2 regions of the Dokdonia sp. Hel_I_63 genome follow, and region 1 is predicted to be linked to the other one. Evidence: riboswitches for the same ligand, from Rfam matches in the RefSeq annotation. Region 1 holds a riboswitch; the other holds the start of a gene.
The links. Region 1 has a riboswitch for S-adenosylmethionine ahead of JM84_RS04505 (O-acetylhomoserine aminocarboxypropyltransferase/cysteine synthase family protein). Riboswitches for the same ligand answer to the same signal wherever they lie in the genome.
Positions count from the first base shown of each region.

Region 2: it holds a riboswitch for S-adenosylmethionine, as region 1 does, so the genes downstream of both, JM84_RS10000 (Na+/H+ antiporter NhaC family protein) here and JM84_RS04505 (O-acetylhomoserine aminocarboxypropyltransferase/cysteine synthase family protein) in region 1, are expected to answer to the same signal.

Region 1 covers NZ_VISD01000001.1:1,021,025-1,033,591, forward strand. Annotated here, with positions in the region: gene JM84_RS04485 (GLPGLI family protein) at 1-242, shown strand, start outside; gene JM84_RS04490 (TonB-dependent receptor) at 408-3,146, shown strand; gene JM84_RS04495 (CIA30 family protein) at 3,243-3,785, shown strand; gene metK (methionine adenosyltransferase) at 3,954-5,207, opposite strand; SAM riboswitch class I at 5,647-5,768, shown strand; gene JM84_RS04505 (O-acetylhomoserine aminocarboxypropyltransferase/cysteine synthase family protein) at 5,948-7,240, shown strand; gene JM84_RS04510 (alpha/beta fold hydrolase) at 7,315-8,292, shown strand; gene JM84_RS04515 (aspartate kinase) at 8,280-9,362, shown strand; gene JM84_RS04520 (trans-sulfuration enzyme family protein) at 9,362-10,534, shown strand; gene JM84_RS04525 (homocysteine S-methyltransferase family protein) at 10,531-11,529, shown strand; gene metH (methionine synthase) at 11,529-12,567, shown strand, end outside.
Region 2 covers NZ_VISD01000001.1:2,289,808-2,302,374, reverse strand. Annotated here, with positions in the region: gene thiE (thiamine phosphate synthase) at 1-378, opposite strand, end outside; gene JM84_RS10010 (DUF4494 domain-containing protein) at 551-1,111, opposite strand; gene JM84_RS10005 (fasciclin domain-containing protein) at 1,304-1,978, opposite strand; gene JM84_RS10000 (Na+/H+ antiporter NhaC family protein) at 2,235-3,569, opposite strand; SAM-I-IV-variant riboswitch at 3,606-3,702, opposite strand; gene JM84_RS09995 (hypothetical protein) at 4,098-4,526, shown strand; gene JM84_RS09990 (peptidylprolyl isomerase) at 4,856-5,284, shown strand; gene moeB (HesA/MoeB/ThiF family protein) at 5,371-6,426, opposite strand; gene thiH (2-iminoacetate synthase ThiH) at 6,428-7,546, opposite strand; gene JM84_RS09975 (thiazole synthase) at 7,558-8,328, opposite strand; gene thiE (thiamine phosphate synthase) at 8,332-8,973, opposite strand; gene JM84_RS09965 (hydroxymethylpyrimidine/phosphomethylpyrimidine kinase) at 8,973-9,746, opposite strand; gene JM84_RS09960 (thiamine phosphate synthase) at 9,945-10,532, opposite strand; gene thiC (phosphomethylpyrimidine synthase ThiC) at 10,640-12,499, opposite strand; gene thiS (sulfur carrier protein ThiS) at 12,555-12,567, opposite strand, start outside.

The DNA of each region.
Region 1 (12,567 bases):
GACCAGATGAGTTTGGTGGTTTACCAGGACTCATTTTAGAGCTTAGCACAAACAATACGACTATCCTTTGTACAAAAGTGGTACTTAATCCTAAGGAGCCTATTGCTATCGAGCCGCCTGTAAAAGGGAAAGAAGTGAGCAGGGAAGAATACCAAGTCATCGTTGAAGAAAAAGCAAAAGAAATGGCAGAACGTTTTGGCGGAGGTAATAGAAGAGGGCAGCAAGGAGGAAGACGTTTTTAAAATTACGTAGACTTTCATTTTAATGAAATTATAAAAAGCTTATCAAAATATGAAAGCGAGCAAACAATAACATCAATCAATATAATGATCATACCTAATATCTTTTGATAACAGGTGTGACTAATCCAACCAATCCAAATGATACTAAAAAAAATAATTTTGGTAATGCTTCTCGCATTACCCTTGACGCTCTTTGCCCAGTCTATAACGCTTAGAGGCGTTGTAAAAGATTCAATAGGGTCGCCACTTGAATTAGCAAATATCATCGCTACAAATAAAGCCGAAGGTACATTAGAATCTTATGGTATTACCGATGCATCAGGACGCTACCGCCTTGATCTTACCACGGGAATTACCTATGATATTAAAGTAAGTTACTTAGGGTTGCAATCTGTAAATGAAGAAATAATCGTTGCTCAGGATGCTCAAGATATTACTAAAGATTTTACACTGAAGGAAGATCCTAATCAACTGGATAATGTGGAGTTGGTCTATGAAATGCCAGTTACCATTAAAGGTGATACCATTGTCTATAATACGGATAGTTTTACAAATGGAACAGAGCGTAAACTAGGCGATGTACTTAAAAAACTTCCAGGGATTGAAGTAAATGATGACGGCCAGATAGAGGTAGAAGGGAAGGTGGTTTCTAAAGTGATGATAGAAGGAAAAGATTTTTTTGATGGTGACTCTAAACTTGCCACCAAAAACATCCCTGCAGATGCACTTAAGAAGGTTGAGGTTCTTAAAAACTATAATGAGGTATCTCAAATGCGAGGTCTAGGTAATGATCAAGATAATGTGGCGATTAATATTAAGCTTAAGGAAGGAAAAACAAATTTCTGGTTTGGAGATCTTACAGCAGGTGCTGGTGATGGAGAGAAGCTTAGATATTTAGGGAAAGCAAAACTATTTTATTACAGCCCTAAGGGAAGTATTAATATTATAACAGATTTTAATAATACAGGAGAGGTTCCATTTACGTTTAGAGACTACTTTAATTTTACCGGAGGTTTTAGAAATTTTAACCAGCGAGGAGGTACTTCTTTTAATGTAAGTGATAGCGGATTAGGATTCCTTACAACACAGAACAATCGAGCAAACGAAATTGAAACGGGTTTTGCAGCGGCCAACTTCACTTATACAATAAATCCAAAATGGGATATAAGCGGTCTTGCGTTACTTTCAGATAACAAGACAAACTTTGTAAATAACTCACTAAATACATTTATTAATCAGGGATTTACACAAGGATTTAACGAGAGTACAGATCAACGTAATCAGTTAGGTATGGCAAAACTAAGTTCTGTATATAAGCCTAATGCAAACTTGCAGTTTGATTATGATGTGCTCGTAAAAAAGTCTAAGCAAACAGAATTTTCAGACGGTACTAGTATCGTAACACGCGATGGTGCTGTACAAGAGGATGTGGTAGATCAGGACAAGGAGAATGAGCCATTTTCTATCAATCAAAATGTAAATCTATATTACACACTTGATGAGAACAACATATTCTCAGGGACTATCCAGCATTTGTATCAAGATGAAGATCCGTTTTATAACGCTACGCTTTCTCAAGAGCCATTTACAGCTCCTGACCCAGCAGATATGACAAATGAAATAAGCTCTATTGATTTTATGCCTGGTGCAAATGGTCTTTTTGATATCAATCAAAACAAAAATATCAAAACCAATAAACTAGATGCAAAATTAGATTACTACTACATTCTTAATAAAAAGAGTAACATTAATATTACTGCAGGAACAACCTTAAGTCGCCAAGACTTTAATTCTAATCTATTTCAAATTTTAGAAACAGGAACGGTAGATGATCTTACCGAGACTCTGGATGGTACTATTATAGGTAATGATGTTGCATTTAACTTTAGTGATGTGTTTGTAGGACTTCACTATAAACTTAAAACGGGAATTTTTACAATTACTCCAGGATTGACATTACATAATTATACTACAAAGAGTGAGCAACTAGGCACAACAACAGAAGATAGTGATGTGAGATTACTGCCAGACTTATTTACGGTATTAGATTTCTCTCAAGGGAAAAGTTTACGAGTAAACTACCAGATGACAGCGCAGTATACAGACGTAAATAATTTCGCCGAAGGCTTATTGTTTAATAACTACAACAGTTTGTATCGTGGTAACAGAGAGATAGAAAATGCTATTTATCATAATGCAAGTATCAATTACTTTAGCTTTAGTATGTTCAACTTTACGAGTCTCTTTGGAGGAATAAATTATTCTCGTAGGGTGGATCCTATAAAAACTTCTGGATCATTTGTAGGGATCAACCAAGTTGCTAGTCCTATAAATAATACCAACTTTGCAGACCAAACACTGAGTGCTAACGCACGTTTTTCAAAACGTTTTAAGAAATGGAAACTTAACTTGAGTGCAAATGGAAGCTACAGTGATCTTAATAATATTATCAATGGTGAAGATAGAAACACAAAGAACCTAACGCAGAATTATAGAACTAGTGCAGAGACTAACTTTAAAGAAGCTCCTAATTTTGAAATTGGCTACAACTTTACAAGCACAAACTCTGATAATGGTGTGACAGATAGAACATTCTTTACAAATAGACCTTTTGCAAACGCAGAGTGGAATTTTGGTAAAGGTTTTACAATAGGTGCAGACTGGAGTTTGTATAATTATGATGATAATGATGATAGTACAGAGATAGATAACATGTACTCTTTTCTAGAAGCAAACATATATTACCAGAAGCCAGATAGTCAGTGGGAGTTCCGTATACAGGCTACAAATCTCTTGAATGTGGACACCATTTCAAGTAACAATGTAAATGATTTTACAATCTCAAATACAGAGTATTTTGTGCAACCTAGAATCGCAATGTTTACGGTGAAGTATAATTTATAACGAGTATGCTAAGGCTTGTGGCTATCTAGCTCGTTAAAAGTCTTTTAAATTGAAGGATTAAGCTTTCGCGAAAGCGTAACTTTAAAGAAAAAAGCTATGAAATATCTCTTAGCCTTACTGATCACAACTACTATGAACACGACAACACTCTCTTTTAATTTTGGAACCTCTTGTGATAATTGTGATGACTGGTTCGTCGTTCTGGACGGTGTTATGGGAGGATTATCTACAGGCGAGGTGGAGCAATCTGCAGAAAGTATCATCTTTCGCGGAAGCGTAAGTCTTGAGAATAATGGAGGTTTTGCATCCTTGAGAACTCCGTATCAATCTTATGACTTATCGCCATATACCAAAGTAACTGTGCGATATAAATCTACAGGGCAAGACTTTGCACTTACGCTCAATAAGTACAAAAGATTCTGGAGACCGAATTATAGAATCAATTTGCCGATAACAGAAGGTGAGTGGAAAACTGTCACTTATAATCTTTCAGATTTTGGAACATATAGACTTGGTGAACCTTTGGAAGGTCATCCAGACAAAGATGACCTAGCATCAATCATTCGCCTCGGACTGATCTCAAATACAAAAGCTGCTACAGATTTTGAGATTGAAGTAGATAAAATCGTATTCGAGTAATTAAACTTCTGTCATTTCAAGCCTGTCGAGAATTACATAACATTGAGAAGGCCGAGAAATCACATAACAGTGAGCGCATGCGAGTAATCATAAAGCTATCGCTATGATAATGTATAAACCAAAAAAAGGGAGCCATTAGGCTCCCTTTTTAATACGTATATAAGTGAATTATATATTGAAAGCTTCTTTTACTTTCTCTACATAATCAAGTTTTTCCCAAGTAAATAATTCTACTTCGATATTCTTTTCTTTACCGTCAAAGCTCTTGAAGGTTTTTGTAACTACTTCGTTTGTGCGTCCCATGTGTCCGTAAGCAGCAGTCTCGCTGTACATAGGAGAACGTAGCTTTAATCTACTTTCAATAGCAGCTGGTCTCATGTCAAATAGTGCAGTAACTTTCTTTGCAATCTCACCATCAGATAAGCCTACTTTAGAAGTACCGTACGTGTCTACAAAAATTCCCATAGGCTCTACAACACCAATAGCATAAGAAACCTGCACAAGAATCTCATCTGCAACGCCTGCAGCAACAAGATTTTTTGCAATGTGACGTGTAGCATAAGCAGCAGAGCGATCTACTTTTGATGGATCTTTTCCAGAAAAAGCACCACCTCCGTGAGCTCCTTTACCACCATAAGTATCTACAATAATCTTACGACCTGTAAGACCAGTATCTCCGTGAGGTCCACCTATTACAAACTTCCCAGTTGGGTTAATGTGATACTTAATATCATCATTAAAAAGATTTGCAATATTTTCTGGTAATAAACCTACTACGCGAGGTATTAAAATATCTTGAATATCTCCACGTATGCGACCTAGCATTGCTTCGTCTTCATCAAAATCATCATGCTGTGTAGAAACTACAATAGCGTCAATACGTTGAGGAACGTTTTCATCACTATATTCTATAGTCACCTGCGCTTTTGCGTCTGGGCGTAAATAAGTAATCTCGTCATCTTCACGACGTAGGTTACCTAGTTCAATAAGCAACTTATGAGAAAGCTCAAGTGCCAGTGGCATAAAGTTTTCTGTCTCCTTAGTAGCGTAGCCAAACATCATTCCTTGATCTCCTGCTCCTTGCTCTTCCTTAGTATCGCGATCTACACCACGATTAATATCGTCGGACTGCTCGTGTATGGCAGATAATACACCACAAGAGTTTCCGTCAAACATGTATTCACCTTTCGTATAACCTATTTTATTAATGGTCTCACGAGCGATTTTTTGAACATCTAAGTAAGCACTAGATCTCACTTCACCAGCGAGTACTACTTGTCCAGTGGTAACTAGGGTTTCACAAGCAACTTTAGATTGCGGATCAAAAGCGAGAAAATTATCAATAAGTGCATCAGAAATCTGATCTGCAACCTTATCTGGGTGTCCTTCAGAAACAGATTCTGAGGTAAATAAATAAGCCATTTTTTAATTTTTTGTCAAGAAGTAGATTTGACGTATGCTGGGTAGAAACATAACATAAGAAACGTTAAAGTCTTATGTTTGATTTTAGCCATTTTTTATTGAGGTTGCAAGCAGTCAAATCTGTCCTCGTAATTATGGCACAAAGGTAAAGAAACTTTAATAATATAAACAATCCATTATCCTACCAATTTAGTAGGGTTATGTTATTGTTTTGTGAAAATTTAAAGAGTAAATTTCAACGTCTCATTATCTTAATTAGAATATTATACTGTATTATTTATTAAAGCTGAATATTTTACTGAAATAGTTGTTTTAATAAAACTTTTTAGAAAAATATTCTAAAAAGTTTGTTTTTGTAGATTTGTTTTTACAATATTTGTGCTCACAAAGTTCAATGACAGTTCAGATTTTCGCGAAAGCGCAATAATGAACAGAATAAATGTTATCAAGAAAGGCTGAGGGAATGACCCTATGAAGCCTTAGCAACCCTTTCACTTAGAAAGAAGGTGCTACATTCTACCCCAGAATCGCTCATTACCGAAACTTGAGGATAGATAACATCGAGCAAGTACCTCACGGGTATGCGCTTATGTTTTTTCTTATAATATTTTTCTTTAAACATTTCCTCGACCTTGAGATAAGGGTTCGTATTGGAAATATTTGGCTTTTGTTTTTAATCCGTTCACACGAAGTGAATGGCTAAAATTAATCCTAGTAGTACTGGGACAAAAAAGAGAAAAATGAGTACACAAAAATTAGCAACCAAAGCGTTGCACGCAGGACACGATTATGCAGCAAATGGAGGAACTCGAGCGGTGCCTATCTACCAGAGCACGGCTTATGTTTTTAAAGATGCAGACCATGCAGCAAACCTATTTAACCTGTCTGAGCCAGGTTTTATTTACACACGTCTCAATAATCCAACAAATGATGTGCTGGAAAAGCGCCTTACAGACATAGAGGGCGGACTAGCAGCTGTTGTGACCGCCTCAGGAACTGCGGCCATTAATACCACATTGCTTACTTTACTAAAGCAGGGAGATCACATTGTAGCTTCTAGTAGTCTTTACGGAGGCACATGGAATCTTCTCAGTGTGACATTACCTCGCTTTGGGATTACAACCACTTTTGTAGATCCTTCAGATCCTAAAAATTTTGAGAAAGCAGCCCAGGAAAATACGAGAGCTTTCTTTGTAGAGTCATTAGGTAATCCTAAGCTTGATGTATTAGATTTAAAAGGTATTTCCGCTTTCGCGAAAGCGCACAAAGTCCCTTTCATTGTAGATAACACCGTAGCAACACCAGCGCTACTCAACCCATTCGAGCACGGTGCAGATATCGTGATTCACTCTCTTACAAAATACATAAATGGTAATGGTACCGCACTAGGCGGAGTTATTATAGATGCTGGAAAATTTGACTGGAGTAACGGTAAATTTCCAGAATTTACAGAGCCTTCCGCCGGATATCATGGCCTAGTTTACTGGGATGTGATTAAGGAAGCATCGTTTATTGCTAAGGTGCGTATAGAAGGATTGCGTGATCATGGTGCCGCTTTGAGTCCATTTAATGCATTCCAAATCTTACAAGGTTTAGAAACACTAGAACTTAGGTTGCAGAAACATTCAAAAAATGCGCTAGAACTTGCAGAGTGGTTACAAACTCGTGATGAGGTGGCATGGGTAAACTATCCAGGTCTTGCTTCTAGTAAGTACAACGACCTTGCAAAACAATACTTGCCTAAAGGACAGAGTGGGATTGTGACCTTTGGTGTAAAAGGAGGTTTTGAGAGTGCAAAAACAATTTCAAATGAAACTAAACTTTTCTCACTGCTAGCAAATATAGGAGATAGTAAATCGCTCATAATTCACCCTGCAAGTACCACGCATCAACAGCTTAGTGATGATGATCAGGTAAGCACAGGCGTGACTAAAGATTTAATACGTCTTTCTGTAGGTCTTGAGGATATAGCAGATTTAAAAGAAGATCTCGTAGCAGCATTTGCGCGAGTAGATAAAAACGTCTTAGTGTAATTAATCTTAGTTAATTAATTAGTGCGGGAGTCCCCTGTTCATAGGGACTCCCTTTTTTAACTTATAGATAGGCTATGCTTTTACACATTGATTTACAGGATTTTAAAACACACTCGGGATATACGTGTCATTTACATGTCACGTATCAATTATTTGGTGAGCCATTAGGTACAGCGCCTGTCGTGCTAGTAAATCATGCGCTTACGGGAAACTCTTCTATAACTGGAGAAAACGGTTGGTGGAGTGACTTGATTGGTGTAGATAAAGCGATTGACACAAGTTGCTATACCATACTTGCAATGGATATTCCTGGGAATGGTTATGATAATAATCAAAATCATCTAGTGCTTAATTATAGAGCATTTACTAATAGTGATATTGCAAAGGTTCAAATTGCCTTACTTGAGCATTTAGATATTAAAAAACTCTTTGCCATTATAGGAGGTTCGCTTGGTGGTCAGATTGCTTGGGAACTTGCAACACAAAGACCTAATCTCGCAGAGCATCTTATCCCAATAGCGACAGACTGGAAAGCAACAGACTGGGTGATTGCGCAATGCCACATTCAAGATAGTTTATTGAATCATTCTCAGAAACCTATCTATGATGCACGCATTCATGCGATGACTTTTTACCGCACGCCTGCCTCTTTTAAAGAAAAATTTAATCGCACCAAAAAAGTAGATTCACTATATAATATTCAAAGTTGGCTAGATCATCACGGCAAGCGATTATCAGAACGATTTTCTATTGCCTCCTATAAATTAATGAATCAATTATTGCTTACGGCAGATATCACAAAGGGTAAACAAAGCTTTAATGAAGCAGTGAGCCCACTTACAGCAAAAGTGCACCTTGTCGCAATAAATACCGATGGACTTTTTCTAGCAGATGAGATATATGACACTCACCTTGCGCTACAAGAAACGAGAATTACATCTAGCTATCATGAAATAAATTCCATCCACGGTCACGATGCCTTTTTAATTGAATACGAGCAGCTCGCTGCTATCGTACAACCTATTTTTCAAAAACAGTTATGTCACAAATAAATATAGTCATCTTTGGGATCGGTAATGTGGGGAGCACGCTCATCACGCAGATCACAGATTTTAATAAAAAAACAACAAATAGAAAGCTCAACATTTTTTGTATTGCAAATTCTAAGTTGGCGCTATTTAAAGATAACGTCGCTTCTGGTTGGAGTTCTAATTTTGAGACTGCAGCGCAGCCTTATACGCTAGACGATATTTACGCTTTCGCGAAAAAGTTAAAGGAGCAAAACAATCATGAACAGGAACAAGAATTTGTAGCAGTAGATGTGACGGCTAGCGCAACCTTTGCAAATAACTACATAGACCTCGTAGAGCATGGTTTTCATATCGTGACGGCAAACAAAGTTGCAAACACACTGTCATACGATTTCTATAAAAAGTTGAGAGCATCTCTTACACTTAATAAGAAGAAATTTGGTTACGAAACAAACGTAGGAGCTGGATTACCTATTATAGAAACCATTAAAAATCTCTATGAAAGTGGAGAAGAGATTCATAAGATAAGAGGAGTCTTTTCTGGATCATTGAGTTACTTGTTCAATAATTTTTCTAAGGAAGATAAAGATTTTTCAGACATATTATTAGAAGCAGACGCGCTTGGACTTACCGAGCCAGACGCAAGAGAAGACCTTTCAGGGAAAGATGTTGCTCGCAAGCTATTAATTTTAAGTAGAGAGATAGGCCTTGCAAAGGAGTTTGGAGATGTAAAAATTCAATCTTTAGTGCCTAAGGAACTTAATGGAAAAACTACTTTATCACAGTTTCGCGAAAGCGTAAAAACACTTGACACCATTTTTACAGAGAGTAAAAGTAAACTTTCAAAACACGAAGTGCTACGTCACGTGGGTGAACTCAATGTCAAAACGCAAGAACTCGAGGTAAAACTAGTACAAGAATCTAAGTTTACAGCACTAGGTCAAACGCAAGGGGCAGATGCTGTTTTTGAGATTTATACCGCTTCATATGGAGATCAGCCGCTTGTGATTCAAGGGGCGGGAGCTGGTAAAGCGGTTACGGCAAGAGGTGTTTTAAGCGATATAATTAAGATAACGCAAAGCCTTAATTAATGAGCAAGCATCACCCAGAAACACTTGCCATACGCACGCAGCTTGAGCGCTCTGTGCATCAAGAGCATGCCGCGCCGGTATATCTCACTTCGAGTTTTGTATTTGATAGCGCCGAAGAGATGAGAGCCTCTTTTGCCGAGGAAAAAAAGCGTAACATCTACAGCCGTTACACAAACCCGAACTGTGCAGAGCTGGTGAAAAAAATCTGTTTGCTAGAAGGCGCAGAGCAAGGCGTGACTTTTGCCACTGGGATGAGTGCTATTTTTAGCACGTTTGCTGCCTTACTTGATAGTGGTGATCATGTGCTTTCGGCGAGAGCGATTTTTGGGAATACGCACACATTATTTACAAAACACCTACCTAAATGGGGAATCACTCATACCTACTTTGATATTACTGAGCTAGACGAAATCTCCTTAAAAATACAGCCTAACACAAAAATCATATATGTAGAGTCTCCTACAAATCCGGCTACAGAAATTGCAGACTTAGAACGTCTGGGAGCACTTGCGCAAAAGCATAATCTCATATTTATAGTAGATAATTGTTTTGCAACACCGTATCTACAGCAGCCTATACACTATGGAGCAGACCTTGTAATACATTCTGCTACAAAATTACTGGATGGGCAGGGGCGCACCATGGGAGGAATCACCGTGGGAAGTGCGCAATTAATAGATGCGATATATCGATTTGCAAGAGTGACGGGACCTGCATTATCTCCATTTAATGCTTGGACAATTTCAAAAAGTCTGGAGACACTAGCGGTACGCGTGGAGCGTCATTGTAAAAACGCGCACGAACTTGCTATATCGCTAGAATCTCACGCTAAAGTGAAGCAGGTGCGCTACCCATTTTTACCATCGCATCCACAGCATGAACTTGCTCAAAAGCAAATGAAAGCTGGTGGGAATATTGTTACCATTGAGATACACGGAGGTTTAGAAAATGGACGTGACTTTCTAGATGCTATCACAATGTGTTCCCTCACTGCAAATCTGGGAGATACTAGAACGATAGTAAGTCATCCCGCAAGTACTACTCATGGAAAATTGTCAAAAGATGAGCGTGAAGTCGTAGGAATCACTGATGGATTAATCCGTATTTCTGTGGGTCTAGAACATATTGAAGATATTAAAAGTGACATTTTTCAAGCTCTTAATCAATTATGAAAAGCCAACTAACACGCGCATTACAAGAAAGAATCTTGGTTCTTGATGGGGCTATGGGAACCATGCTGCAAGCATATAACTTCTCTGAAGAAGACTTTAGAGGAGAGCGCTTTAAGGATTTTCAGCTCTCTGTAAAAGGGAATAACGACATGCTCTCACTCACACAGCCTGCTGCGATTGCAGAGGTGCATCGCAAGTATTTTGAAGCCGGAGCAGATATTGTGGAGACTAACACCTTCTCAAGTACCACCATCGCAATGGCAGATTATGAGATGGAGGCGTATGTCTATGATTTAAATTATGCTTCCGCGAAAATTGCTAAGGAAGTTGCTCAATCTTTTACAGAAAAAGAACCGCACAAACCACGATTTGTAGCAGGAAGTATAGGGCCTACAAACAAAACAGCAAGCATGTCTCCAGATGTAAATGATCCAGGATTTCGTGCAGTGAGCTTTGAAGAACTCAGAGTAGCTTATAAACAACAAGTAGAAGCCTTGCTAGATGGAGGTGTGGATATGTTACTTGTGGAAACTGTGTTTGATACCCTTAATGCAAAAGCTTGTCTTTTTGCAATAGAGGAAGTAAAGGAAGAACGCAACTCAGGCATACCAATTATGGTGAGCGGTACGATTACCGATGCCTCGGGACGCACGCTTTCTGGGCAAACAGCAGTAGCTTTTTTGATTTCTATCTCTCATATTCCACTACTTAGTGTTGGCTTTAATTGTGCACTAGGAGCTTCTCAATTACAACCACACCTCGAAGCCATTGCAAATGTTACTAACTACGGGATTTCTGCTCACCCTAATGCGGGCTTGCCTAATGCCTTTGGTGAATATGATGAAACACCAGAACAAATGGCGACGCAGATTAAAAAATATATCGATAAAAACCTCGTGAACATAGTGGGTGGTTGTTGTGGCACTACACCTGCTCACATTAAAGCTATTGCTCAACTTGTAGAGAATGTAACACCTAGAAAATGTAAGCTATAATGAATGTGACTCCCAGATATATGCGTCTTTCAGGCTTAGAGCCACTAATAATTACTCCAGAAAGTAATTTTATAAATGTGGGCGAACGTACAAATGTAGCGGGTTCAAAGAAATTTTTACGGCTTATAAAAGAAGAGAAATTTGACGAGGCGCTATCTGTAGCTAGAGATCAAGTAGAAAATGGTGCGCAGATTATAGATATCAATATGGACGACGGCCTTATTGATGGAAAGGAGGCGATGGTTAAGTTTTTAAACCTCGTCATTGCAGAGCCAGACATCTCTCGTGTTCCTATAATGATAGACAGTTCAAAATGGGAAATTATAGAAGCTGGTCTTCAAGTCGTACAAGGGAAGTGCGTAGTAAATTCTATAAGTCTTAAAGAGGGTGAGACGCAATTTATAGAGCAAGCAAAAAAAATAAAACGATACGGCGCTGCCGTAGTCGTCATGGCTTTTGATGAGGAGGGACAGGCAGATAATTATAATCGTCGTATCGAGATTTCAAAACGTAGTTACGAGATTTTGGTTAATGAAGTCAATTTTCCACCAGAAGACATCATTTTTGATCTTAATATTTTTCCAGTGGCGACGGGAATGGATGAGCATAAACGCAATGCCATTGATTTTATAGAGGCTACGAGATGGGTGCGTGAGCATCTTCCACATTGTTCTGTAAGTGGTGGGGTGAGTAATGTTTCTTTTAGTTTTAGAGGTAACAACGCAGTGCGCGAGGCTATGCATTCTGTGTTTTTATATCATGCGATAAAGGCCGGGATGAATATAGGTATTGTAAACCCTGCTATGCTGGAGATTTATGATAACATTCCAGAAGATTTACTTGTGCGTGTAGAAGATGTAATTCTCAATAGAAGAGATGATGCCACAGAACGATTATTAACATTTGCAGAAACCGTAGGCCAAAAAGAAATTACAGAAAAGGAGGCAGAAGCCTGGAGAATAGAAGATATCCAAAGTCGTATCACCAGAGCACTTGTAAAAGGAATAGATGCCTATATTCTAGAAGATGTAGAAGAAG
Region 2 (12,567 bases), 1.3 Mb from region 1:
AGGTCCTAGACTAATATAATCCACTTGCTTCTCAATTAGTGCCTCACAATCTTGTAAAGTATGTGCGGTACCTCCTATAATTTGCCAAGTGTATAAGTGTTTTCTAGCAGTTATAGGGCAGGCATCTGCGCTTCCTAGGTGCACTCCATCTGCTTTTACCTCTTTTGCAATTTTATAATCATCATTAATAATTAACCGTGTCTGGAAATGAGCGGTAATCTCTCTAGCTTCTTGTGCAATGGCAAGCAGTTTTTTTTGAGAACAGTCTTTTACACGGAGTTGCACGAGCTCAGCTCCGGCATTACATGCTTTTTGTATATGTTCTATGTGCTCTTTGAGTGAGCTTCCTTTCGATATGTAATGAAGTTTTGGAATCATAATCTTCTTATTTAATAACTACGTAAAACGGTTATTTAGTAATCTAGCAAAGATACTCATCCCGCGTGGGTCTTACCGTAGTTATGAAGGGCATGTGTTATTAAAAACAAAAGGCTGCTTATAAGTATATAAACAGCCTCTTTATCGTAGATCTTACGTAAGATCGACTGGTTTATTCTTCTTCGGTAGTAAGTGAGTCTGCCATGGCTTGCTCCTTATTCTCGCTATAATCTACAGGAACAGAATCTTTAATTCTAGTAAACTCCTCTAGACGCTCTAGATCATCTTCCTCACCAGAAAAGTATGGGAATACATCCATAATAGGCGACTCAGAAACTGCTGGAATTGTATATTCTCCCATCGTGTCTTTCATAGTGACAACAGTGTTATCAAAGGCTTCTTTTACATCATTTCCTTGTACAAGCAAGTATTGATTAGTCTTACGTTCTTTGCCGCTTTCCTCATCATAAGCGATGAGTGAGACACGAGATTTAAACCATCTATCAGAATTTTCAAATGGGTGAATCTCTGCGTAGTTTGCTACTTTTATGTTTGTGATTTTGATTTCTTCGCTATCACTTAAGTAAGCTGTCATTTCTTGTGTTATTCTACTTTCTGCTTCTGTGTAAGAAATAGCATCTACAAGAAAAGGCTCTGTTTTTACCTTTTGAGTTCCTGATGCTTCATCAAATTTTCTATACTTTACTTTGCACTCATACCAAGTTGCACTCATATATCTTTTATTTTAAGATTGCCAAAAATAGGGGTTAGCTCAAGGCGAAAAAGTAAAAAACGACAATAGATATTCACAATCTCAAAAGTGTGAAGCTAGCACTTTATATACGAGAGAATTACTAGTAATTAAAACAAAAAAAAGCGCCATCTGCAATGTACAGTGACGCTTTTAAAATTGGGTATTTTAAAATTATTTAGCTGGTAAAACTACGGTATCTACTACGTGTATTACACCATTAGACTGGTTTACATCTGCAATAGTTACTGTAGAGCTGTTTCCGTTTTGATCCATAAGAACTACAGACGATCCTTTTACAGAAGCCATTAATTTCCCACCGTTTACAGTAGTAAAGGTTGCTGTACCATTATTCTTTTTGATCTCGCTCATAATAGCCGCTGCATCATATTTTCCTGCAACTACATGGTATGTAAGTACACCTTGTAAAGCAGTTTTACTTTCTGGCTTAAGTAAAGTTGCAACCGTTCCTTCTGGAAGTTTTTCAAAAGCAGCATTTGTTGGGGCAAAAACTGTAAATGGTCCTTCACCTTGTAAAGTCTCTACAAGACCTGCAGCTTTTACTGCCGCAACTAGTGTTGTATGGTCTTTTGAGTTTACTGCGTTCTCTATTATGTTTTTAGAAGGATACATTGCTGCTCCACCTACCATTACTGTCATTTCATCCATCATGTCTTCACCCTCAGACATTGTATCGTCCATCATGTCCTTACCTTCAGACATTTTATCATCCATCATTTCTTTTTGGTTTGATACTTCCTCTTTACCAACATTTTTTGAGCCTTCACATGAAGCTAGTGATAAAAGTCCTGCACAAAGTGCCATTGATAATACGTTTACTGTTTTCATAATTGTTTAGTGTTTGTGTTATTTAGATTTACATATATAACGCAGCAACTTCCCGTACGGTTCTCAGTAGGGTTTGATTTTGGGATAGGTTTAACAATAAAGCCCTAAATTCTTATGAATTGCCAATTTATATAAGAAAAGAGGCAATTTGGCTAAAAAAAAGTTTTGTTTGGAGTATCTCTTTTTCCGCTTTTGGATTTTTTTTTTATATGAATACAACACGTTCGTAGTGCTCAAATTGTGCTTTGCGATGTACTTATGCAGCTTTCGCGAAAGCGTGCTTTTTTGTATCACTTCTAAAGATGATATATAAGATGGTAACTACAAACAGCAATAGTAAATACCAAGTATTACCTACAAGATCTAAGTAATTGATATTACCTTTTGAAAAACTTAGAATCATTAAAACCTGCGCTCCATAAGGAAGTAAGCCCTGAAAGATACATGCAAAAATATCTAGAATGGAAGCTGTTTTCTTATTGTCTAAGGCATATTCATCATTAATGGTTTTTGCAATAGGACCAGCAACAATAATAGATACCGTGTTATTTGCAATTGCCATATTAATAGTGCTCACTAACGCAGCAATGCCTAATTGTGCCGTTTTTTTACTTTTGATAAGTTTTTTGATATTCACTAATATAAACTCAATCCCGCCATTACTAGCCACAAGAGCAGCAAGACCACCGGTAAGTAGTGACAATAAGAAAATCTCCGTCATATTTGTAAAACCTGTATAAGCAATCTTTGTAGACTCTATAATCGTAAAATCACCATAAATAATACCTAACAATGCTGCTGCAAGTACACCTACAAGAAGCGTTACAAAAACGTTGAGTCCTATGACAGAGAGAATAATGACAAGGACATAAGGTGCAATTTTAATTACATCATATTCATAAACAACGGTCTCTGTTACATCTGTTGTGAGATCTACTCCTTGAAAAATCAAAATAGCAATAGTAATGAGCGCTGCGGGAACAGCAATTTTTATATTTTGCTTGAATTTATCACTCATTTTTGTACCCAGAGATTGGGTCGCAGCTATCGTAGTATCTGAAATTACGGAGAGGTTATCACCAAACATACTACCACCTAGCAAGGCACCACAAAGTATGGCAAGGTCTGCACTACTTTTATCTGCAAAACCTACCACAATGGGTGCTAGCGCGACAATTGCACCCACAGATGTCCCTGTAGAAACCGATAAAAACCCAGCAATGACAAAAATACCTACGTAGATATATTGTATCGCAATATAATCTAAGCCTATGTTTACAATCGCATCCACACTCCCTGTAGCATTAGTAATTGCGGCAAATGCCCCAGCCAGTAAATAAATAAGGCACATGGTTAAAATTTTGTCATCACCACAACCTTTAAGTAAGATGTCAATCTTAGCATTTATAGTCTGTTTAAACATTATAAAGGCCACGATGATTCCTGCAATAACCGCCATAGGGGCAGGCAGCGCATAGAAGTCATCTTGATAAATACCAACTCCTAAAAATGTAATTACAAATACAAATAGCGGAACTAGGGCTGAAAATTTTGGGGTAATTTGTGTAGTCTGTGTCATGTTCTTCTTCATTCTTGCAAGGAGATAATAGCAATTTAGATAGAAGTCTGAGTTAACATTGTTTCCAACTAATTGGCTTATCTATTTAGCACCTTGCTCGTTATTGCAGGTTGCTATCTCCTAATTGAGATTCTTGATAAATAATTTAAGGGTGCAAAACTAGTGTTCAAATAATATTCTAAAACTTAAAAAAGGTTAATTTTTCAATATTTATGTAATTAAATAGCTGGAAGTATAATTTGTACTTGCATACAGTCATTTATAAGATTGATATTACTTTAAACGATTTGTACTTTGACGATATCATCCCACTTACATTACACGAGAACCCATTTATTTTTATAATAGACTCATCAATCCTTTATTTATGATATAGTTGACCTGTATAATTAGTTTTTTATGTGCGTTTTAAGTTTTTTAACGCTTTCGCGAAAGCGTAACATCCATCTAGAAGTACATTTTCTTTACCTTTTTAGTACATCGTTATAGTGGTTATGTAATCCTACTTTTTTAAAGAAATAATTATCTTTGCACCCCATTATGAAAAACGACACATTACAACTACTAGATTTTGTCACGAGGGAACTCTCGAAAGCTGGTTTTACCATTGCGCCAGATACTAATAGAGTAGCAGGCCTTGACTTTCTCATCACAGCACCTACGGGTAAAACAAGCGAGCTACAACTACGTTCTATCCAAGTAGAAGATGAGGAAAATATTAAAATACAAAAGCTTGATTATGGACAGGTTGCAGGACACCGTTTTATAGGTCTAGTGACAGTCATAGAAGATAATCCAAGAGCCTTTTATATTATTCCGTCTGCTACGTTTACAACAGCAGATAATACGATATTCTTTGAGCATCCTATGAATATGATGCCGCACTTAAGCCACTGGGAGATTAAAGTATTTACCGCCGCTATTCCTAAGTTGGCTCAATATGAAATAAGTAATTTTTACAAAGTATAATAATCTATTTACTACTGGTCAAAAGATTATCAATAGCACTAGCTTCTTATTGAATAGCGTTCATGCTTCTCTGAGATTAGAAGTAGTTTTGCGCACAATTCAATTGAATCAAAATCGTGAGAGGGGCTCACGATTTTTGAGCTTATAAAGGTCTGGCAGGGGTGTCAGGCCTTTATTTTTTGAGATAATATTGGTTATTATGAATCATCGTAAAAGTACACATCACAGTACAAGCTTTTACAGTATCCAGATTCATTGGTGGATTCCTTCGTAAGCCGATTTTCTTCTTGTAGTTTTGTAAATTATAATTCGATTAAAAACAAGTAATTATGAGTAAAGTAAAAGGAAATGATGTAGTAACAGTACACTACACAGGAAAATTAGAAGATGGACAGGTGTTTGATAGCTCTTTACAAAGAGAACCTTTGCAGGTAGAACTTGGCAAAGGCCAACTTATCCCAGGATTTGAGAATGCTTTAATAGATATGGCGGTTAACGAGAAGAAAACGGTTACTATAACTAAGGAAGAAGCGTACGGTGACGTACAGCAAGAGTTATTTCAAACAGTACCGAAAACGCAATTACCTGAAGAAATCAAACCAGAAGTAGGTGTTATATTAGTAGCTTCTAGACCTGATGGTTCTGAGCAACAGTTACGTGTATCTGAAGTAAATGAAGATCATATCATTGTAGATGCAAACCACCCACTAGCAGGACAAACTTTAGAGTTTGAACTTGAGCTTTTAGAGATTGCATAAGACGACTTAATATTAAGTATATAAAACGCCTTAGCTATGCTAAGGCGTTTTCTTTTTGTATAGAATTAAGGTTGTTCAGCAATAAACTACAAAACAGTTCCCGTTAAATATAAAAGCCTGCAGTCAAAGTCTTCTTCTTGCAATAATTTGATAGCTTTTTTACTACGTACACCAGCTTTACAATACACAACCAGATCTTTAGTTTGCAATACTTCATGTGCTCTATTCTGCAGTTCGCCTAAAGGAATATGTTGACCTCCTATATGATGTACTGCTCTCTCATGATGCTCTCTCACGTCTAGGAGATTGTATTTGTCTGGATGTTTATTAATCTCATCTATTGTAATACCCATATTGTCTACAGAAAACTCACATTGTAACTCGTACTCATCTTCAAGACGACTGACTATGATACTAGTATCCTTATCAAATCCCAAAATCATTTGTTCCATGCTTAACATGTTATAGGTGAGCAATTTTCCAGAAAGAACTTCACCTATTCCACAGATGATTTTTAATACTTCATTGGCTTGTAATGCACCTATAATTCCTGCTAGTGCGCCTAGAACGCCTGCTTCAGAGCAATTAGGCATTTCATTCTGTTTAGGAGGTGTTGGGTATAAACATCGGTAGGTAGGACCACTGTTGTAATTATAAACAGCCAGCTGCCCTTCAAATTTATAAATAGAACCCAGCACGACAGGTTTATTTTTTAATACAGCAGCATCATTTACTAAATATCGCGTAGCAAAATTATCAGAACCATCCACAATGATATCATAGTTTGCAAAGAGCTCTAGCGCATTATCTCTAGTAAGACGCATTGGGTATGTTTCAAATTTAATATAAGGATTGAGTTTTTCTAAGCGCCTTGTAGCTGATATGGCTTTATTACTCCCAATATCATCATGATTATACAATATTTGACGTTGTAAATTGGATTGCTCCACCACATCATTATCTATGATTCCAATGCTACCAACACCTGCAGCAGTAAGGTATTGTAATACTGGGCAGCCTAGGCCACCTGCACCAATAACTAAAACGCTTGCTTTTTTGATTTTCAATTGACCTTCTAATCCTATTTCTTCTAGATTGAGGTGTCTGCTATATTGTTGTTTTTCTGAAGTGGTTAGATCCATTTTACACAGTTTTAAAATAACTTTTATCCCAATCTTTCCAAACCGCTTGGTATCCTTTAGATTCAATCATTTGTTTGATTTCATCAGTATCTCTTTCGTCTGAAATTTCAAATTGTTCTAATGATTGTGGATCCACGACGTAGCCTCCAGGGTTTGTTTTAGATTGTGCACTTATTGACGTTATCCCTAGACTTATTATGTTATTTCTAAAGCATTCACTTTCTCTTGTAGACATAGATAACTCCACATCTTCATCTAGCAAACGATAAGCACAAATAAGCTGCACCAGATCTGCGTCTGTCATTTCAACCTTAGGTTGTACTTCTCCTTGATGCGGTCTTAATCTGGGGAAGGAGATAGAGTACTTAGTTTGCCAATAGGTTTTTTGTAAATATTTTAGATGTAATGCTGTATAAAAACTATCTACGCGCCAATCTTCTAGACCAAATAAAGCACCAATACCTATCTTGTGAATGCCAGCTTTACCCAGTCTATCAGGTGTATCTAAGCGATAATCGAAGTTTGATTTTCTCCCCTTAGGGTGATGTGTTTTATACGTTGCTTCGTGATACGTTTCTTGATATACCAACACAGCATATAAACCAGCACTAACGAGCTGTTCATATTCCTCTTGATCCAGTGGCTGTACTTCGATACTTATATTTGAAAAATGTTCTCTGATGAGTTCAATAGCATGCTTTAGATAAGAAACACCAACAGTCTTATTTGCTTCTCCGGTAACCAGTAATATGTGATCATATCCTTTAGACTTTAGAAATGCAACCTCTTTTAGGATCTCTTCATCATTGAGTGTTCTACGAGGGATTTTATTAGTCATACTAAAACCGCAGTACGTACATATGTTTTGACACTCATTAGACAGATACATCGGGATATACATCTGGATGGTATTACCAAATCGCTTCTTAGTAAGCGCATGACTACGTTGTGCCATTTCTTCTAGAAAACCCTTTCCAGCAGGAGATATAAGTGCTTTAAAATCTTCTAAATCGATTTTTTCCTTATCAAGAGCATGCCGTACATCTTGTGCTGTGTAGCTATAGATTTCTTTTTCTACAGTATCCCAATCATAGGTGTCAAAAGTGCTTTTAAAAGACATAACTAGTTGTTTTAATTAAGAAAAGAAGTGAGCGGGCTGCTAGCTTCTGCATATGTTTTTACCGGAGCTAGTTTTGCATTGTAAGCCATGCGACCAGCCTGTACTGCCATTTTAAATGCTTTTGCCATAGCTACAGGATTTTTAGACACTGCGATGGCTGTGTTCACTAAGACAGCATCAGCTCCTAACTCCATAGCATAAGCCGCATGCGACGGACTACCAATACCGGCATCTACAATTACAGGTACATTACTTTGCTCAATGATAATTTCTAGAAAGTCTACCGTTTTTATTCCTTTATTAGTGCCTATGGGTGCTCCTAAAGGCATCACACATTGTGTGCCCACATCTTCCAGCCTTTTACATAACACAGGATCTGCGTGTATGTATGGCATCACTACAAAACCTAATTTTACTAGTTCTTCGGCGGCATTGAGGGTTTCTATAGGATCTGGTAAAAGGTATTTGGGATCGGGGTGAATTTCTAGTTTAATCCAATTAGTCTCTAGTGCCTCACGTGCTAGCTGCGCTGCAAAAACGGCTTCTGTTGCAGTTCTTACTCCAGAGGTGTTAGGTAGTATATTCACATGAGGACGCATAATGCTTTGCAGCATAGTATCCTCTTCATTTCCAACATCTACACGCTTTAGAGCAACGGTTATTAGTTCGCTTTCAGAGGCTGTCAAAGCCTCTGTCATTAAATGATCTGCGCTAAATTTTCCCGTTCCAGTAAATAATCGTGAGCTGAATTCCTTATCAGCTATTCTTAAAATATCGTTCATATATTATTTAAATGTATGGCGTTGTTCTTCTATTAATGATGCTCCTAGGGATTGCTGGAACGCATCTATCTTTGTAAAGTCATTGGTGATTTCGCCAGATACAGCGATGCCATGAATACCTGTTTCCAGTAGATTTGTTACGTCGCTTAAAGTGATTCCTCCGATTGCGATAATGGGAGTTTTAGTTTTTAATTCATCTGTAATGAGACGATAACCGTTAAAACCTAAAATTGGGCTTAAATTCTTCTTGGTAGATGTAAAACGTAACGGCCCAAGACCTATGTAATCTACTCCTTTGTTTATCAATGATACACAGTCTTCTAGCGTATTTGCAGTACCTCCTATAATTTGCCAAGAGTATAAATACGCTCTAGCGACAGTAGGGCAGGAGTCGGTTTTTCCTAAGTGCACACCATCTGCTTTTGCTTCTTTTGCTATCTCATAGTGATCATTGATGATGAGTTTTGTACGGTATTGTGCGGTTATTGCTCGCGCTTCTTTTGCTGTAATTAGTACCTGATCTAAAGAGACATTTTTTAAGCGAAGTTGCACCAGTGTTGCTCCATGCGTGCAAGCATTCTCTATGTTATCAAGATGCACTTCTGGCGTTTTGCCCTGAGAGATATAATGTAGTTTTGGTATCATTACAATTTAATTTTTATTGTTGGATAACAGTGTTGTCCCAGTAAGCTATCGGTTGAGTTTAAAAAGGTCTCGGTATAATATTTTGCGTTTATTGAAGCCTCTTCTATGTTTTGCCCTAACAGCATATTACTTGCCAGCGCGGCCGAAAGCACACAACCACTTCCATGTTTTTGTAACACCTTTTCTACCTTAGGAGTAATATTTTTTACAACGGTTTTACTGTGGTAAAGGACGTCCCAGCCTGTTTTATCCTTTCTATGTCCACCTTTTAAGTGAATATTGGTCAAGCTGCTTATGTGTTCTATCGTTTCTTCCATACTGAGGTCTGGATATAGCAGTTGGATCTCATCATAATTAGGCGTAACTATATAGCATTGTGACCATATTTTATCCAAAATATCATGATGCTCGAGGCTATGAAAATCAAAACCAGCACTCGCTTTTATGATGGGATCTATAATGATTTTTATCTCAGGATTAAGCATATGTAAGCTATCCAAAACAAGCGACAGCACTTCCCATGACTGTATAACCCCAATCTTCACTACGGAGATTTCAAATCGCTCAAAAAGCGTTTCTATTTGTGAAATAATCACAGCTTTGTCCATCCACACGCATTCTTTAAAATCGATGTCATTTTGAACCGTAACTGCGGTACACACTGATAAACCGTATAGTTGGTGCGATTCAAAGGTTTTAATATCTGAAGTGATTCCTGCGCCACTTGATGGGTCTAGGCCTGCAATGGTTAGTATGTAGTTGTTCGTTTTCAATATTATTTTACTGGTTTTATTTGGACGTTCCTTGTTTTCTTCTGCTTTTTATGTGGGCGTTCCCTTTCAGGTCAGGCTTTCGCTACTCACTTTTTTATGAATGAAATATTCATAAAAAGAGCTCAGACATATAGCCTGAGGTGAGCGCAGTCTAACCGCTCAATCTTTAACGCAAACTGTTTATTGTTTTGACATAGGCTATCCAAATGCTGATTTTATTTTTTTAAAACTCTGTAGCGGATTTTCTGTTTTCCAAATACTTCCCAACACAGCGATTCCATTATATCCTAGTTCATTGACTTGTGCTACATTTTCTGGACAAATACCGCCTAGGGCTATGATTGTTTTATCACTGTTATTTACATCAAAGCCACGGGCTTTGTAGCCTTCCTTTGAAATGGAATCAAACACAGGACTCAAAAAGTGATAATCGAATTCAAAATAGCAGTCTTCTAGAGCTTGCAAATCATGAAAGGAAGAGCTTATCGTTTTTCCGAACATGTTTAATCCTTTAAAATACTTACCAGGATTATCTATGTGATCCATGCGATGTTGTTCCTTAAAATGGATTCCTTTGAGATTGAATTCGTTGATTATCCTATGATGATCGTGCACTACAACCCTGTCATGAAATACCGTATCTATCTGCTGTATATAGGCGCTATATTCCTTATAACTTTTATGTGGCTTTCGTAAATGATAACATGCTAATCCTTGTTTAAATAACTGGTGTAGTATTTCTACTTCATTAGGGATATCATATTCTGGTGATAGTACGATGATCATGTTTTTGAGTTAAGGATTGAAATGAAAATCCTTTTGCCTTTTTCTGGCAAAAGATTGTAGTGGAAAGCCTGCCCACGCTTTTGCAGCGTGGGAACTCCCACATCTTTTTACAGATATACTTCGGAACCTTTGGCTTTAAATTCTTTAGACTTTTCTTCCATTCCTTTTTGGATGACTTCGTTATCAACTATGTCATTTACAGCAGCAAAATCTCTTACTTCCTGAGAAATTTTCATGGAGCAAAATTTTGGTCCGCACATGGAGCAGAAGTGAGCCACTTTTGCTCCAGCAGCTGGTAAGGTTTCATCGTGATACTCACGAGCGCGCTCTGGATCGAGCCCAAGATTGAACTGGTCTTCCCAGCGAAATTCAAAACGCGCCATACTCAGCGCATTATCTCGATGTTGTGAACCTGGGTGACCTTTGGCCAAATCTGCAGCATGGGCAGCTAGTTTGTAAGTAACCACACCAACGCGCACGTCTTCTTTATTAGGTAATCCTAGGTGTTCTTTTGGAGTAACGTAGCACAACATCGCACAACCATACCAGCCTATCATGGCAGCACCAATTCCAGAGGTAATATGGTCATATCCAGGCGCAATATCTGTGGTAAGCGGCCCTAAAGTGTAAAATGGAGCTTCATCGCAAAGCTCGATTTGCTTCTCCATATTTTCCTTAATCATGTGCATCGGTACGTGACCAGGACCTTCTATAAAGCACTGCACATCATGCTTACGAGCGATTTTTGTAAGTTCGCCTAGTGTTTCTAGCTCGGCAAATTGTGCCTCGTCATTTGCATCTGCTACAGATCCTGGGCGTAAACCGTCACCTAAAGAAAAGGCAACGTCATATTGCTTTAAAATCTCACAGATATCTTCAAAATGGGTGTATAAAAAGCTCTCTTTATGGTGTGCAAGACACCACTTTGCCATGATAGATCCGCCACGAGAGACGATACCCGTCACGCGATTTGCGGTCATAGGCACATAACGCAATAGCACACCGGCGTGTATGGTAAAATAATCTACGCCTTGCTCTGCTTGCTCAATTAAGGTGTCCTTAAAAATCTCCCACGTAAGATCTTCGGCAACGCCATTTACTTTTTCTAAGGCTTGGTAAATAGGAACTGTTCCCACGGGAACAGGGGAGTTACGTATGATCCACTCGCGTGTTTCATGTATGTTTTCACCCGTAGATAAATCCATGATATTATCTGCTCCCCAGCGGCATGCCCATACTGCTTTTTCTACTTCTTCCTCAATGGACGAGGTAACTGCAGAGTTTCCAATATTTGCATTGATCTTCACCAAGAAATTACGTCCTAAAATCATAGGCTCTGCTTCTGGGTGGTTGATGTTTGATGGGATTACGGCGCGACCTCTTGCAACTTCCGAGCGTACAAATTCTGGCGTGATTTTATCAGGAATAGATGCACCAAAATGTTCTCCTTTATGTTGCTTTCTAATCTCCGTCATCTCATCGATACGCTGATTTTCGCGAATAGCGATATACTCCATTTCTGGAGTGATGATTCCTTGTTTTGCATAATGCAGCTGCGTGACATTTTCACCTTTTTTTGCACGCAAAGGTTTCTTTAAAAGCTTGAAACGCATATGGTCTAGGCTTTTATTATTAAGACGCTCGTTGCAATAGGTAGAGGAGTAGCTGTCTAATTGTTCTACATTATTGCGCTCCAAAATCCACGACTCACGTATGCGTTCTAAACCGCTGTGTATATCAATTTCTTTGTTTGGATCTGTGTATGGACCAGAGGTATCATACACCGTTACTGGCTCGTTTGGCGTTTTCCTTTTGGTCATTGAGTCCACAGTATCACTAAGCGCAATCTCACGCATAGCCACTTTAATCTGTGGGTGAATCTTACCGTTTACGTAGATTTTTTTTGAATTAGGAAATGGATTTCTGGTAATGCCGCCTTGCTTAGGCGCAGTGTCTCTATTTTTCATCTTTCTGGATTAATTAATGATGTTTTTCTACTCTTGAAGTACCTAGAAACAGCAATTATCCGCCTTGT